3 regions of the Mesorhizobium sp. WSM4836 genome follow, and region 1 is predicted to be linked to each of the others. Evidence: predicted binding sites of a transcription regulator. Region 1 holds the regulator's gene; each other region holds the start of a gene.

Region 1 (4,453 bases):
GTCACGGCTGGTACATTTACGCCGCCAATGATTAGCCGGCTAATACATCCCAGCGGCGATCTTCAGGGGCGCCCAGCTCCGGAATGGCGCCGGGCGGGCACTTGCTGAGCACCGTCGGATCAGTCGCAGACCGGAACAGCGCCCGCCGCGACGCCGGCGCAGACCTCTTCCTTGTTGATCCAGCCGGCGTCGATGACGACGTTGAGATTGTCCTTGGTGATGGCGACCGGAATCAGCAACAGCGACTTGACGATATTGCCGGCGGGCGTGGTGAAATCCTTCACGCCGGCAATGTCGGTCATCTGCTTGCCATCGGCCAGTTGAGCGGCGATCTCGGCGGCGTTCTTGCCGAGCTCGCGTGCGTCCTTCCACACCGACACGGTCTGTGTGCCGAGCGCGATGCGGTTCAGCGCGGCCTGGTCGCCATCCTGGCCAGAAACCGGAACGGAGCCAGCCAGCCCTTGGGCCGTCAGCGCGGCGACGACGCCGGCGGCGGTGCCGTCATTGGCGGCGACCACCGCATCGACCTTGTTGTCGTTCGCGGTCAGGAACTGTTCCATGTTCTTCCGGGCATTGGCCGGCAGCCAGCCATCGGTATAGGCCTCGCCGATATTCTTGATCTTGCCGCTATCGATGGCGTTCTTCAGCACCTCCATCGAGCCGGCATACAGGACATCGGCATTCGGATCGGCGCCCGAGCCCTTGATGAAGACGTAATTGCCTTCCGGCTTCACCTTGTACACTTCGCGGGCCTGCATGCGGCCGACCTCCTTGTCGTCGAAGGTCAGGTAGAAGACGTCCTTGTTCTCGATCAGCCGGTCGTAGCCGACGACCGGAATGCCTTGGTCCAGCGCCTTCTGCACGGCCGGGCCGATGGCCGAGGCGTCCTGCGCCTGGATGATCAGTGCGTTGGCGCCCTGCGAAATCAGGCTCTGGACGTCGGTGAGCTGCTTGCCGGGGTTGGACTGTGCGTCGGCGGAGATATATTTGTCGCCGGCGGCCTTGATGGCCGCCTTCATCGCGGCTTCGTCGGTCTTCCGGCGCTCTTCCTGGAACTTCGACCAGGAAACGCCGATGACCTTGTCCTTGGCCTGTGCGACCGACGCGAGCGTCAGCGTCATGGCGACGCCCGCCAGAATGGCGGTGGCAAATTTCTTCATCATCTTCTCCCTGCGCCACGAATGGCGCGATCCAAACTGACCAGAAGGCCGGCACAAAGGCTCGATCTCCGGCTGCTGTCAACATCGATTTCTGATGGATTTTGTGATCCTACGAATTTTTTCGAGTGTCGGAATAAACGATGACAGCGCCACCTGCATCTGACATTGTTGTCTCCATCTGACGCTGTTTGTCGGACATTACCGACGGCTTCCGGTTCATGAGCGGCCGCGGCAACCGGGAGGAAAGCAAACGATGTCGGTCGGAATCCGCCATGACGATTTGCGCCGGCGCAACCGGGCGATGGTGATCTCGGCGGTGCGCCGGGCCGGCCAGCCATCGCGTACGGGGATCGCCGCAACCACCGGCCTCAGCCATTCGACCATATCGGCGATCTCCTCCGACCTGATACGGGAAGGCATCCTTGCCGAGAGCAAGGCAAGCGAGTCCGTTTCGTTGAAACGCGGTCGCCCGCAGGTCGGCCTCGCCCTCAACCCGGAAGCTGCGGCGGTACTTACCGTGGTGTTGTCGCTAAATTTCCTGTCGGCCGCCATCATCGACTATGCGGGACAGGTGGTCGCCGAGGAACAGCGCCGGCTGGATACGCTGACGATGGCGCGCGACGAGCTGATCCGCGAATGCATGGCCATCGTCCGGCGCCGGCTGAAGGATCCAGACCTTGACGTCCGCAGTGTCGCCCGCATTGCCCTGGCTATCCAGGGCATTACCGACTCCCCTGCACGCGCCATGCTGTGGTCGCCGATCACGCCGCAGACCGACATCGCCTTTGCCGACATGCTGGAAGATGAATTCGGCATCCCGGCCACGGTGGAGAACGACTGCAATATGATGGCGGTGGCTTTGCGCTGGCGCGATCCGGATCGCTATCGCGACGACTTCATCGCCATCCTGCTTTCGCACGGCATCGGCATGGGGCTGGTGCTCAAGGGCGACCTGTTCACCGGCACGCATTCCTCGGGCGGCGAGTTTGGCCACATGATCCATCGTCCGGGCGGCGCGCTCTGCCGGTGCGGGCGGCGCGGCTGCATCGAGGCCTATGCCGGCAACTACGCCATCTGGCGCAACGCCAGGCAGATGAGCGAAGACAGCGAACCGGTCGCCGACGTCAGCGACGCCGACATGCGCACGCTGGCGGCCCGGGCGCGCGAGAAGGATGGGCCGGAACGCGAGGCCTACCGCAAGGCCGGCGAAGCGCTGGGTTTCGGTCTCGGCTCGCTGTTCGCGCTGATCGATCCGGCGCCGGTCGCGATGGTCGGCGCCAGTGCCGCCGCTTTCGATCTGATCGAGCCGGCCTTGCGCAAGGCAATCGCCCAGACCGCCGGCGGCCAGCATTCGGCTTCGATCTCCTTCGATACCGAGCCGAACGAATTGCCGCTGATCCGCCAAGGTTGTGCCATGCGGGCGTTAAGCTTTGTCGACCAGGAGATTTTCGCGCCGGGCGCGCAAATGAGGCCCGGCATGAGAAAGAACGTAGCCTGACCCGGCGGGTCAATCTTCCCTGATCGCATAACCTGCACCGCGGATGGTGCGGATGACATCGGGCATGCGGCCGTTGTTGACGGCCTTGCGCAGCCGCCCGACATGCACGTCGACGGTGCGTTCGTCGATATAGATCGTCTCGCCCCAGACATTATCGAGCAACTGGCTACGCGAGAAGACGCGGCCCGGATGCCGCATCATAAATTCGAGTAGCCGGAATTCGGTCGGCCCGAGCCTGATCTCGCTCTTCTTGCGATAGACCCTGTGCGATTCCCGATCGAGCACGATGTCGCCGACCTTCAGCACGCTGGACAACACTTCCGGCTTGGCGCGCCGCAGCAGCGCCTTGACCCTGGCCATGAATTCCGGTGTCGAAAACGGTTTGACCAGATAGTCGTCGGCGCCGGTCGAAAGGCCGCGCACCCGGTCGCTCTCCTCGCCGCGCGCGGTCAGCATGATGATCGGCAGCCGCTCGGTTTCGGGGCGCACCCGCAACCGGCGGCAGAGCTCGATGCCGGAAACCGCTGGTATCATCCAGTCGAGCACCAGAAGATCGGGCACATTCTCCTGCAAACGGATCTCGGCTTCGTCGCCGCGTGTCACCACCTCGACCTGGTAGCCTTCGGATTCGAGGTTGTAGCGGAGCAGCACACCCAACGGCTCCTCGTCCTCCACCACCATTATGCGTGGTGCGATCATCGGTTGGGCACCCCCATCACGTCACCGGTGCGGATATTGTCGTTTCGTCCTGCTTCGGACGATTGACCGGCAATTGCTCGCCTGTCAGCACGTAATACGCATTTTCGGCGATGTTGGTGACATGATCGCCAATCCGCTCCAGATTCTTGGCGCAGAACAGCAGGTGCGTGCAAGCGGTGATGTTGCGGGGATCTTCCATCATGTAGGTCAACAGCTCGCGGAACACGGACGTGTATTTGACGTCGATGCGCTCGTCGGCGGCGCGTAGCTTGGCCAACGCGGCCGCATCGCCTGCGGCATATTCCTCGATGACGCCCTGCACCTGGATGAGCACCAGCTGCGCCATCGCATCGATGGAATGCGACAGGTCGCGCGGCGTGACGCTGAGGCCGACCGCACTCACACGCTTGGCGATATTCTTGGCAAGGTCGCCGATGCGTTCAAGGTCGCCGGCCATGCGGATCGCTCCGATCACATGGCGAAGATCGTGGGCCATCGGCTGGCGTTTGGCGATCAGGGTGATGGCGCGGTCGTCCAGTTCGCGTTGACGCGCATCCATGATGGCGTCGTCGGAAACGACGCGTTGCGCCAGCACGTTGTCGGAATTCAACAGCGCCTTGGTCGCCCCGCCGACCATCGAACCGGCGAGGTCGGCCATGTCGCGGATCAGCTTGCTGATCTGCCCGAGATCCTCGTCGAAAGAAGCGACTGTGTGTTCGCCCATGGTCCTGTCCCCATATGCATGATTGAAACGGCTCAGCCGAAGCGGCCGGTGATGTAATCCTGCGTGCGCTTCTCGCGGGGCGACGTGAAGATCTTCTCGGTCCGGTCGAACTCGACCAGTTCGCCCAGATACATAAAGGCGGTCTGGCGCGACACGCGCGCCGCCTGCTGCATGTTGTGGGTGACGATGACGATCGTGTAGTCGGCTTGCAATTCGTCGATCAGTTCCTCGATCTTGGCCGTCGACAACGGGTCGAGGGCCGAAGCCGGTTCGTCGAGCAGAATGACTTCCGGCTTCACGGCCACGGTGCGGGCGATGCAGAGCCGCTGCTGCTGGCCGCCGGAAAGGCTCAAGCCGCTGGCGTTGAGCTTG
Region 2 (4,453 bases), on a different contig from region 1:
ATGGTGAGCTGGCCGAGCTGGTCGCCCTCGCTCTGTGCCGCCTGGTAGACGATCGGGACAGGGACGCGGTCGCCGAACGACTTGTAGCCCTCACCCAGCGAGCGCCAGTATTCGTTGGTCAGCGTCTTGGAGACGGCGCCCGCCTTGGTGTCGTCGGGCAGCTTGGGGAACGCACCGAACTTGGCCTCGAGCTGCGACCAGTCGATGCGATCCTTCTCGGTGTCGGAATTGAGCGGCGCGAGGTCCGCGGAAAACGACGAGCCTATGGACAGCGCCATCAAGGCAGCAGTGGCGGTGGCAAACAGAAATTTCATGGTCTTCCTCCCTTGTTGAAAAACGGTGATGGCGCCGGCCTCAGCTGTCCGGCCCGAGCATGGCTTCCTGGATAATCGCCTGCGAGGCGACCGCATCCTGACGGTCGACGGCAGTGGACAGGCGATTGTCCCCGTCCAGCCGATCGACGACGCGCAGCATGCGCTTGACAGTGGCGATGTTGACTTCGCATTCGTGGACCGGGTCGAGCCCGGTCATGTCTGGGAACGTGTCGAAGTAGATTGCCCCCGCGTAGCCGTCGCGGCGGATCTGCCTGAGCAGCTCGATCGTCTGCAGCGTATGCACCGCGCCGACCATCAAGCCATCGTCGCGCTTGGCGTAGCCGTCGTTGAGATGCACGCCGAGCAGCTTGCTATGACGCGCCACGAGAGCTGCGGCAAAGGCCGGCTGCTCGTCGGCATAGAGCACATGGGCGAAGTCGAGGGTGACGCCGAGATTGGGCAGGCCGATCTCGCGGATCGCCAGCAACGTCGTCGCCGCGTCGGGTATCAGGCTGTAGGAGCGCGGCTCGTTGGGCTTGTACTCCAGACTGATCTGGCAATCCGGATCATGCGCTGCAACTTCACGAATTCCATCGATTTCGTGTTGCCAGAGCGTCGCATAATCGGCCTGGAAGGCGTAGTCGAAGCCATCCTGTCCGAGCCACAGCGTCATCAGGCTGGCGCCGGCGTTGCGGGTGGCGTCGATGCCGGCCTTGGTCAGGTCGATGGCTTCGCGGCGAACAGCAGGATCCGAATTGGTGAAGGCCCCGAGCTTGAACGCCGGGTTAGAGTAGTAGCGCATGGCGAAACCATTGATGGAAAGCCCGAGATCGCTGAGTTTGCGAGCCATTTCGGCGGGCTTTTCATCGACATGGTCGGGGAAGTTGAGGTCGAGATCGGTCAACTCCGCAACCTTCGCCGCACGCCCCGCCATCTGCAGCATGGACGGCTTGCCGACAAGATCAGGCCACTCCGCCTGCGGCCGCGAGGCAAAGGAATTGAGGCGGGTGGCGAAACGATAGGCTGTCATCGGGAACCTTTCATTGCCATAACTTTACACAAGAATGATTATTTGTAAAGTTGTTAATTGCTCGCTCGGCGCCGACGAATTTCGCCATACCTAGGCCAAGCGGGACAAGCAAGCGGCCCTGTCACGCAAGTATCATGTTCGCGTCCTAGATCGCTTCTCCGAAGGCTTTCGCGGCATCCTCGATACGACGCGGCGCTTTTTCACATCCCGACAGCTTTTGTCTCAAAGAGGATTTCCATGAAAAACCTGCACCGAACCGCGTCCCTCGCCGTCGCCCTGGCGATGTTCACCGCCTTGACGCCGGCCTTGGCTGAAAACGCCGCGACCGTCGGCGGCGTCAGCTTCGTCAGCAAGGGGCTGGTCGGCGTCGGCCGCATCCCGGCCAGCCAGAAGGACAAGTTCGGCGAGACGTTCGGCTCCGGCTCAGGCATGGCGATCGACGCTGCCGGGTGGACGCATGGCGCCGACGGCTACAAGGGCTCGTTGTGGCTGTTGCCGGACCGCGGCTATAATGTCGTTGGCACCACCGATTACCGGCCGCGCCTCAATACGATTACAATCGAGTTCGCCCCGATCGCGCCGGGTGCAGTGCCTACCGCCGGCCAGGAACAGTCGGGCCTCAAGGCGACGCTTGCCGACACCATGCTTTTGACCGACGACAAGGGCGCCGACGCCACCGGCCTCGATCCGCTCAACGGCGTGCGCGCCGCCACCGACGAAATGCCGCTGCTGCCCGAAGCCAATGGCAAGCTCGCGCTCGACACAGAGGCGATCGCGCGCTTGCCCGACGGCACCATGTTCATCTCGGACGAATACGGCCCAAACATCTACCGCTTCTCCGCCGATGGCCATCTGATGTCCGCGACCCAGCCGCCGGCCGCCTTGGTGCCGATGCGCCAGGGCACGCCAAACTTTGCCTCGAACAATCCGGGACCTGGTGCCGCCGAGCCAGATCCGAAGGATCCCGAAACCGGCCGCCAGAACAACCAGGGCCTCGAAGGCATGGCGCTGACGCCGGACGGCAAGTTCCTGGTCGCCGTATTGCAGTCGGCGCCGCGCCAGGATGGCGGCGATTCGCCCGCTACGCGCCAGAACACGAGGGCGCTGGTCTACGACGTCTCCGACCCTGCCCACCTTAAGCTGGGGCATGAATATGTCGTGCCGCTGCCGGTGTTCACCGATGCCAAGGGCAAGACCAAGGTGGCGGCGCAGAGCGAGATCGTGGCGCTGTCGGCAAATGCCTTCCTGATGATGGCGCGCGACAGCAACAACGGCCAAGGCCTGAAGGGCGACACCTCGCTCTACCGCGAGATCGACATCGTCGACGTCTCCGCCGCGACTGACATCGCCGGTAGCCCTTTTGACGCCGCCGACAAGCCGGTCGCGCCCAAAGGCGTGCTCGACCCGTCGGTGACGCCGGCCAAGCTGACGCCGTTCATCGACGTCAACGACAAGGGTGAGCTCGGCCGCTTCGGCCTACACAATGGCGCCCCCAACGACCGCGACAACCTCTCGGAAAAGTGGGAGGCGATGTCGGTGGTGAGCGTGCTCGACCCGAAGCTACCCGACGACTATTTCCTGTTCGTCGCCAACGATAACGACTTCCTTACCCAGGATGGTTTCCAGGTCGGCGCGCCTTACAAGGCCGAGGACGGCGCCGATGTCGACACCATGTTCCTGGTCTATCAGGTCACGCTTCACGGCCTCGCCAGCAAGTAACTGTGCCTTGCGGGCGGGCTTGGCACCCGCACCGCCCCGCCCTGGAAACGGTGACTTGGAAGGGTGCATAGCAGATCGGCCTGCGATATCATCGCGGGCCTGACCTGGACCATGCCGAGCTACCCGCCATGGACGAGAAGATACCCGCCCGCCGGCGGACCGGCGACCTCACCAGTGGGCCTATCCCGCGCACGCTTTTGCTGTTTGCCCTGCCGGCGCTCGGCTCCAATGTGCTGCAGTCGCTCAACGGCTCGGTCAATGCCGTGTGGGTCGGCCGTTTCCTCGGCGAAGCGGCGCTGACCGCCACGTCCAATGCAAACCTCGTGCTGTTTCTCATCCTCGGCACGGTGTTCGGCATCGGCATGGCGGCGACCATCCTGGTCGCGCAATCCGTCGGCGCCCGCGATCTGCCTGAAGCCCGGCGCATCGTCGGCACAAGCGCCACCTTCTTCTTCCTCGTCTCGGTGGTGTTCGCGGTCTGCGGCTGGATCTGGGTCGATGCGATCCTCGATGCGCTCGGCACGCCGGCCGATGCCTTGCCGCTAGCGCGCTCCTATCTGCGCATCATCTTCCTCGCCGTGCCGACGATGAACCTGCTGTCCTTCGTCATGACCGTGCTGCGCGGCGCCGGCGATTCGCGCACGCCTTTCCTATTCATGGCGCTGGCGGTCGTGCTCGACGTCGTTTTGAACCCGTTGCTCATCCTCGGCATCGGCCCGTTCCCCGAACTCGGCATCGCCGGCGCGGCCACCTCGACACTGATCGGCCAGATGGTAAGCGTGGTTGCCATCCTGATCGTGCTTTATGCGCGCAAGCACCCGCTGCGGCTGGCCGGCGCTAATCTGGCTCTGCTGCGGCCGGACCCGGCGCTGCTGCGCATTGTCGTCTTCAAGGGCGTACCGATGGGCCTGCAGATGATCGTCATTTCGGCAGCGGCGCTGACGGTGATGGGTATGGTCAACGCCTACGGCTCGCAGGTCGCGGCTGCCTACGGCATAGCCGCACAGCTCTGGACCTATATCCAGATGCCGGCGCTCGCCATCGGTGCCGCGGTGTCGTCCATGGCGGCGCAAAACGTCGGCGCCGGGCGCTGGGACCGGATCGGCCGCATCGCCGTCTCCGGCGTCGGCTTCAACCTTGTGCTTACCGGCGTTCTTGTCGCGCTGCTGTTCGTATTCGATCGAGCCGTGCTCAGCCTCTTCCTCGGCAGCGACAGTGCAGCAATCGACATCGCCACTCACATCAACAAGATCGCGTCCTGGTCCTTCATCCTGTTCGGCATCACCATCGTACTCTTCGCCACCGTGCGTGCCACCGGCGCGGTGATGCCGCCGCTGATCATCCTAGTAATCTCGGTGCTGCTGGTGCGCACCAGCTTCGCCTATCTCTT
Region 3 (4,453 bases), on a different contig from region 1:
TGGCTGTCGCTGTTCCGGTCAGCTTCGCCATACTGTCATTGGCGCTGACGATGCGGGTGCCATCGCAAACGATCAGACCTTCCACCGCGGCATTGGCGAGATCGTGCATACGGTCGGCCTCGAGCTTCTGGCGGCGAAAGCGGAGGTCGATCCACAGCGCGGCACCCGACAGCACAAGGATTACCAGGCTGGCGACCGCTGCGGCAAAAGCCTGCGAAATTGGCTCGATGGAATGTTCCGATATTTCAATCGAGGAATCCGGAATGATCGACACCGCGGCCATCGCGATGAAATGCAAGCTGCAAATCGCCAGCGTCAAAAGCGCGGCGCCGCCGAGAGTCGCGAGCGCTGACGGGCGGCGCAAGACGACAAGGAGGGCCAGTGCCGCAAGGGTCACGCCGGCCAGAAGCGATATCGCGACGAGGAGCAGGTTCCATACGACCCGGCCTTCGACCTCGAAAGCCGCCATGCCGATGTAGTGCATCGTCGCGATGGCGCCGCCCAGAATGGCGCCGCCGACGAGGAAATGGTCGATGCCGCGGCGCAAAGTGGCGACCCACATCCCAAGCGCGGTCAGGATGACGGCGGCGGCAAGCGAAAAGGCGGATAATCCCGGATTGTATGCGTTCGGTATTCCCGGCGTAAACGCGGTCATTGCGATGAAATGCGTCGCCCATATGCCGAATCCGGTCGAGGCCGCGGCGATCGTCAGCCAGGCAAGCCGGTTTCGCTCGGTCGATCGGCCGACATGCTTAAGGAGATTAACCGCTGAGAAGCAAGAAATTCCGCAGACGAGTGCGGCAAGCGCAACCAGTCTCAGGTCGTGCTGACTTACAATACAATTATAGACCGTCAGCATCCTGGTTCACTCGGTCTGCCAAAACTAACAGGGGAGGTGTGACCGATTAGCTCTTGGAGATTTTAACGAATGGTTAACCCGTGGGCCATGCGGCGGGTCTTTTCGGGGGAAAACCGATGCGCTCCGCCGCGAAGGCGGTGATGCATTCCCTGGTGCCGCTTTCGTTAGCGAGCGCACATTAGCCGGAAACGATGTTCATTGACCTGCAACAAAACCGTTGTCCGATTGTCATCAGCGCCACATATTGGCTTTGCGAGAGTGCCCCCTTTCGCCAATTACAACGGGAGATGAAACATGAAGTTCTTCGGCTTCGCGGCCGGTGTTGCCGCCACCTTGACCCTGCTTTCCACCACCTCCGCCTTCGCCGTCACGCAGATCAGCTGGTGGCACGCCATGACCGGCGCCAACGCCGAGGTCGTCGCCAAGATCTCCAAGGATTTCAACGCCAGCCAGAGCGACTATGAGCTCGTTCCGGTGTTCAAGGGCACCTATCCTGAGACGCTGAATGCCGGCATCGCCGCTTTCCGCGCCGGCCAGGCGCCCGATATTCTCCAGGTGTTCGACGTCGGCACCGGCGTGATGATGGCAGCCGAGGGGGCGATCAAGCCGGTGGCCGATGTGATGAGCGGCGCCGGGATGACTTTCGACAAGAGCCAGTATCTGCCCGGCATCGTCGGCTATTATTCGAAGCCGGACGGTACCATGCTGTCGTTCCCCTACAACTCCTCGTCGCCGATCCTCTACTACAACAAGGACATTTTCCAGAAGGCAGGCCTCGACGTGAACAGCCCGCCCAAGACCTGGAACGAGGTGTGGCAAGCTGCCAAGAAGATCAAGACGAGCGGCGCCGCCCCTTGCGGCTATACCTCGACCTGGCTGACCTGGATCCATCTGGAGAATTTCGCGGCGTGGAATGACGTGCCTTGGGCCACTCAGCAGAACGGCCTGGCCGGCGGCGATGTCGAACTCAAGATCAATGCGCCAATTTTCGTCAACCACTTCCAGGCGCTCGCGGACCTGGCCAAGGACGGCACGTTCAAGTATGGCGGGCGCACCTCGGAAGCCAAGCAGATATTCCTCGCCGGCGAATGCGGCATCTTCACCGAATCGTCGGGCGGCCTCGGCGATATCGTCAAGTCCGGCATGAACTATGGCATCGGCCAGCTTCCGTACGACAGCGACGCGAAGGGCGCACCACAGAACACCACGCCGGGCGGTGCCAGCCTGTGGGTGTTCGGCAACAAGTCGGACGAGGAATACAAGGGCGTCGCCGCCTTCTTTGCCTATCTGTCCAAGACCGATGTGCAGGAATATCTGCACCAGAAGTCGGGATACCTGCCTGTGACGCTCGCCGCGTATGAGGCGACCAAGAAATCAGGCTTCTATGACAAGAACCCCGGTCGCGAGACACCCATCCTGCAGATGATCGGAAAGTCGCCGACCGACAACTCGAAGGGCGTGCGCCTGCCAAATCTGCCGCAGGTGCGCGATATCCAGAACGAGGAGCTGGAGAAGATGCTGGCCGGCCAGCAAACCGCTCAACAGGCACTCGACAATGCGGTCGCGCGCGGCAACGCCGCAATCAAGGAAGCTCTGGACAACTAACGAGATCATCTCGGTTAGTCGGTTGGCATATCGCCCACGCGAGCGCGCGTGGGCGATGCCTGGATAGCGAGGGAAATCAGCCTGTCTCCACGCGTCGTCTTTCCCAACAAGATCCTGCCCTACCTGCTGGTGGCGCCACAACTCGCCATCACCCTGGTTTTCTTCTACTGGCCGGCCGGTCAGGCGCTTTACCAGTCGATGCTCAGGCAAGACCCGTTCGGGCTGAAGAGCAGGTTCGTCTGGTTTGCCAATTTCCGGAAGGTGCTGGCCGATCCGGCCTACCTCAACTCGATCAAGGTCACAGTGGTGTTCTCGCTTGCGACCGCGATCGTTGCCATGGTTGTGGCCCTGCTGCTCGCGGTCATGGCCGAGAAGGCCGTGCGCGGCAAAGGTCTCTACCGCACACTGTTGATATGGCCTTACGCCGTGGCGCCGGCGATTGCCGGCATGCTTTGGCTTTTCCTGTTCAATCCCTCGATCGGCTCGTTGGCCTATTTGCTGAGGAGCCTCGGCATCGCATGGGACCCGCTGCTCAACGGCACCCACGCCATGATCCTGCTGGTGTCGGCTGCTGCCTGGAAGCAGATCAGCTACAACTTCCTGTTCTTCGTCGCCGGCCTTCAGGCGGTGCCGAAAACGCTGATCGAAGCGGCGGCCATGGACGGCGCCGGCGAAACCAAGCGCTTCTGGACCATCGTTTTCCCGCTGCTTGCGCCGACAACTTTTTTCCTGCTGGTCGTCAACACCGTCTATGCCCTGTTCGACACGTTTGGCATCGTTCATGCCGTCACCGGCGGCGGGCCGGGCAAGACGACCGAGACGCTGGTCTACAAGGTCTACAATGACGGCTTCGTCAATCTGATCCTGGGCGACTCGGCGGCGCAGTCGGTCATCCTGATGGCCATCGTCATTGCGCTCACAGCTATCCAGTTCCGCTATGTGGAACGCAAAATCCATTACGGCTGAGGGCAGCGATGATCGGCCAGTCCCCGCTCCGCACCTTCATCGCCCATGCCGTGCTCATCCTCGGCATATTGGTCGTGGCTTTTCCGATCTACTACACCTTCGTTGCCTCGACACACACGCTGCAAACGATCCTCAGGCCGCCGCTGCCGCTCTTGCCCGGCAGCCAGCTATTGAACAATTACCGCGAGGCGCTGTTCGGCGGCATCGGTCGTATCGGCGGGGTCAGCGTCGGCAGGCTGCTCCTCAACACCACGATCACCGCGCTCGGCGTCGCGGTCGGAAAGATCTTCATCTCGATCCTGTCGGCCTACGCGATCGTGTTCTTCCGCTTTCCGCTGCGCATGACCTTTTTCTGGCTGATCTTCATCACCTTGATGCTTCCGGTCGAGGTGCGAATTCTGCCGACCTACAAGGTGATGGTCGATCTCGGCATGATCGACACCTATGCCGGCCTGATTATCCCGCTGATCGCCTCGGCCACGGCAACGCTGCTGTTTCGCCAGTTCTTCATGACCATCCCGGGCGAACTGGTCGAGGCGGGGCGTGTCGACGGTGCCGGTCCATGGCGCTTCTTTTTCGATATTCTGTTACCGCTGTCGCGGACAAACATCGCCGCGCTGTTCGTGATCCTCTTCATCTACGGCTGGACGCAGTATCTTTGGCCGCTGCTCGTCACCAACAGCAACGACATGAACACCATCGTCATCGCGCTGCGAAAGATGGTTTCCTTCGCCGATGCCGACACCCAATGGCACCTGGTCATGGTCACGGCGATGCTGGCCATCGTGCCGCCGATCCTGGTCGTGGTGCTGATGCAACGCTGGTTCGTGCGCGGCTTGGTCGAATCCGAAAAGTGAGAAGCCGATGGCGACCGTCGATCTGAAGGATGTCAAGAAGGTCTATCCCCGCGGCGTCGAAGCCGTGAAGGGCGTTTCCATCGCAATTCCCGACAAGGAGCTTTGCGTGCTGGTCGGCCCCTCCGGCTGCGGCAAGTCCACGCTGCTGAGGATGATCGCCGGGCTG

Evidence for each region. Region 1 encodes PhoB, which activates phosphate uptake and scavenging genes when phosphate is short. Its sites were predicted from a motif close to TGTCATNNANCTGTCAT; they were not measured.
Region 2: AC0L2P_RS12855 (esterase-like activity of phytase family protein) is a predicted target of PhoB. The motif match lies at 1,464-1,480, and genes of this name have one in related genera.
Region 3: ugpB (sn-glycerol-3-phosphate ABC transporter substrate-binding protein UgpB) is a predicted target of PhoB. The motif match lies at 1,075-1,091, and genes of this name have one in related genera.

The regions. Positions count from the first base shown of each region.
Region 1 is NZ_JBVVQF010000028.1:61,699-66,151, reverse strand. It holds gene xylF (D-xylose ABC transporter substrate-binding protein) at 120-1,160, opposite strand; gene AC0L2P_RS27230 (ROK family protein) at 1,414-2,658, shown strand; gene phoB (phosphate regulon transcriptional regulator PhoB) at 2,668-3,357, opposite strand; gene phoU (phosphate signaling complex protein PhoU) at 3,374-4,081, opposite strand; gene pstB (phosphate ABC transporter ATP-binding protein PstB) at 4,114-4,453, opposite strand, start outside.
Region 2 is NZ_JBVVQF010000009.1:9,534-13,986, forward strand. It holds gene AC0L2P_RS12845 (sugar ABC transporter substrate-binding protein) at 1-314, opposite strand, end outside; gene AC0L2P_RS12850 (TIM barrel protein) at 355-1,344, opposite strand; gene AC0L2P_RS12855 (esterase-like activity of phytase family protein) at 1,582-3,063, shown strand; gene AC0L2P_RS12860 (MATE family efflux transporter) at 3,192-4,453, shown strand, end outside.
Region 3 is NZ_JBVVQF010000024.1:37,836-42,288, reverse strand. It holds gene AC0L2P_RS24870 (putative bifunctional diguanylate cyclase/phosphodiesterase) at 1-859, opposite strand, end outside; gene ugpB (sn-glycerol-3-phosphate ABC transporter substrate-binding protein UgpB) at 1,154-2,464, shown strand; gene ugpA (sn-glycerol-3-phosphate ABC transporter permease UgpA) at 2,546-3,430, shown strand; gene ugpE (sn-glycerol-3-phosphate ABC transporter permease UgpE) at 3,439-4,287, shown strand; gene ugpC (sn-glycerol-3-phosphate ABC transporter ATP-binding protein UgpC) at 4,295-4,453, shown strand, end outside.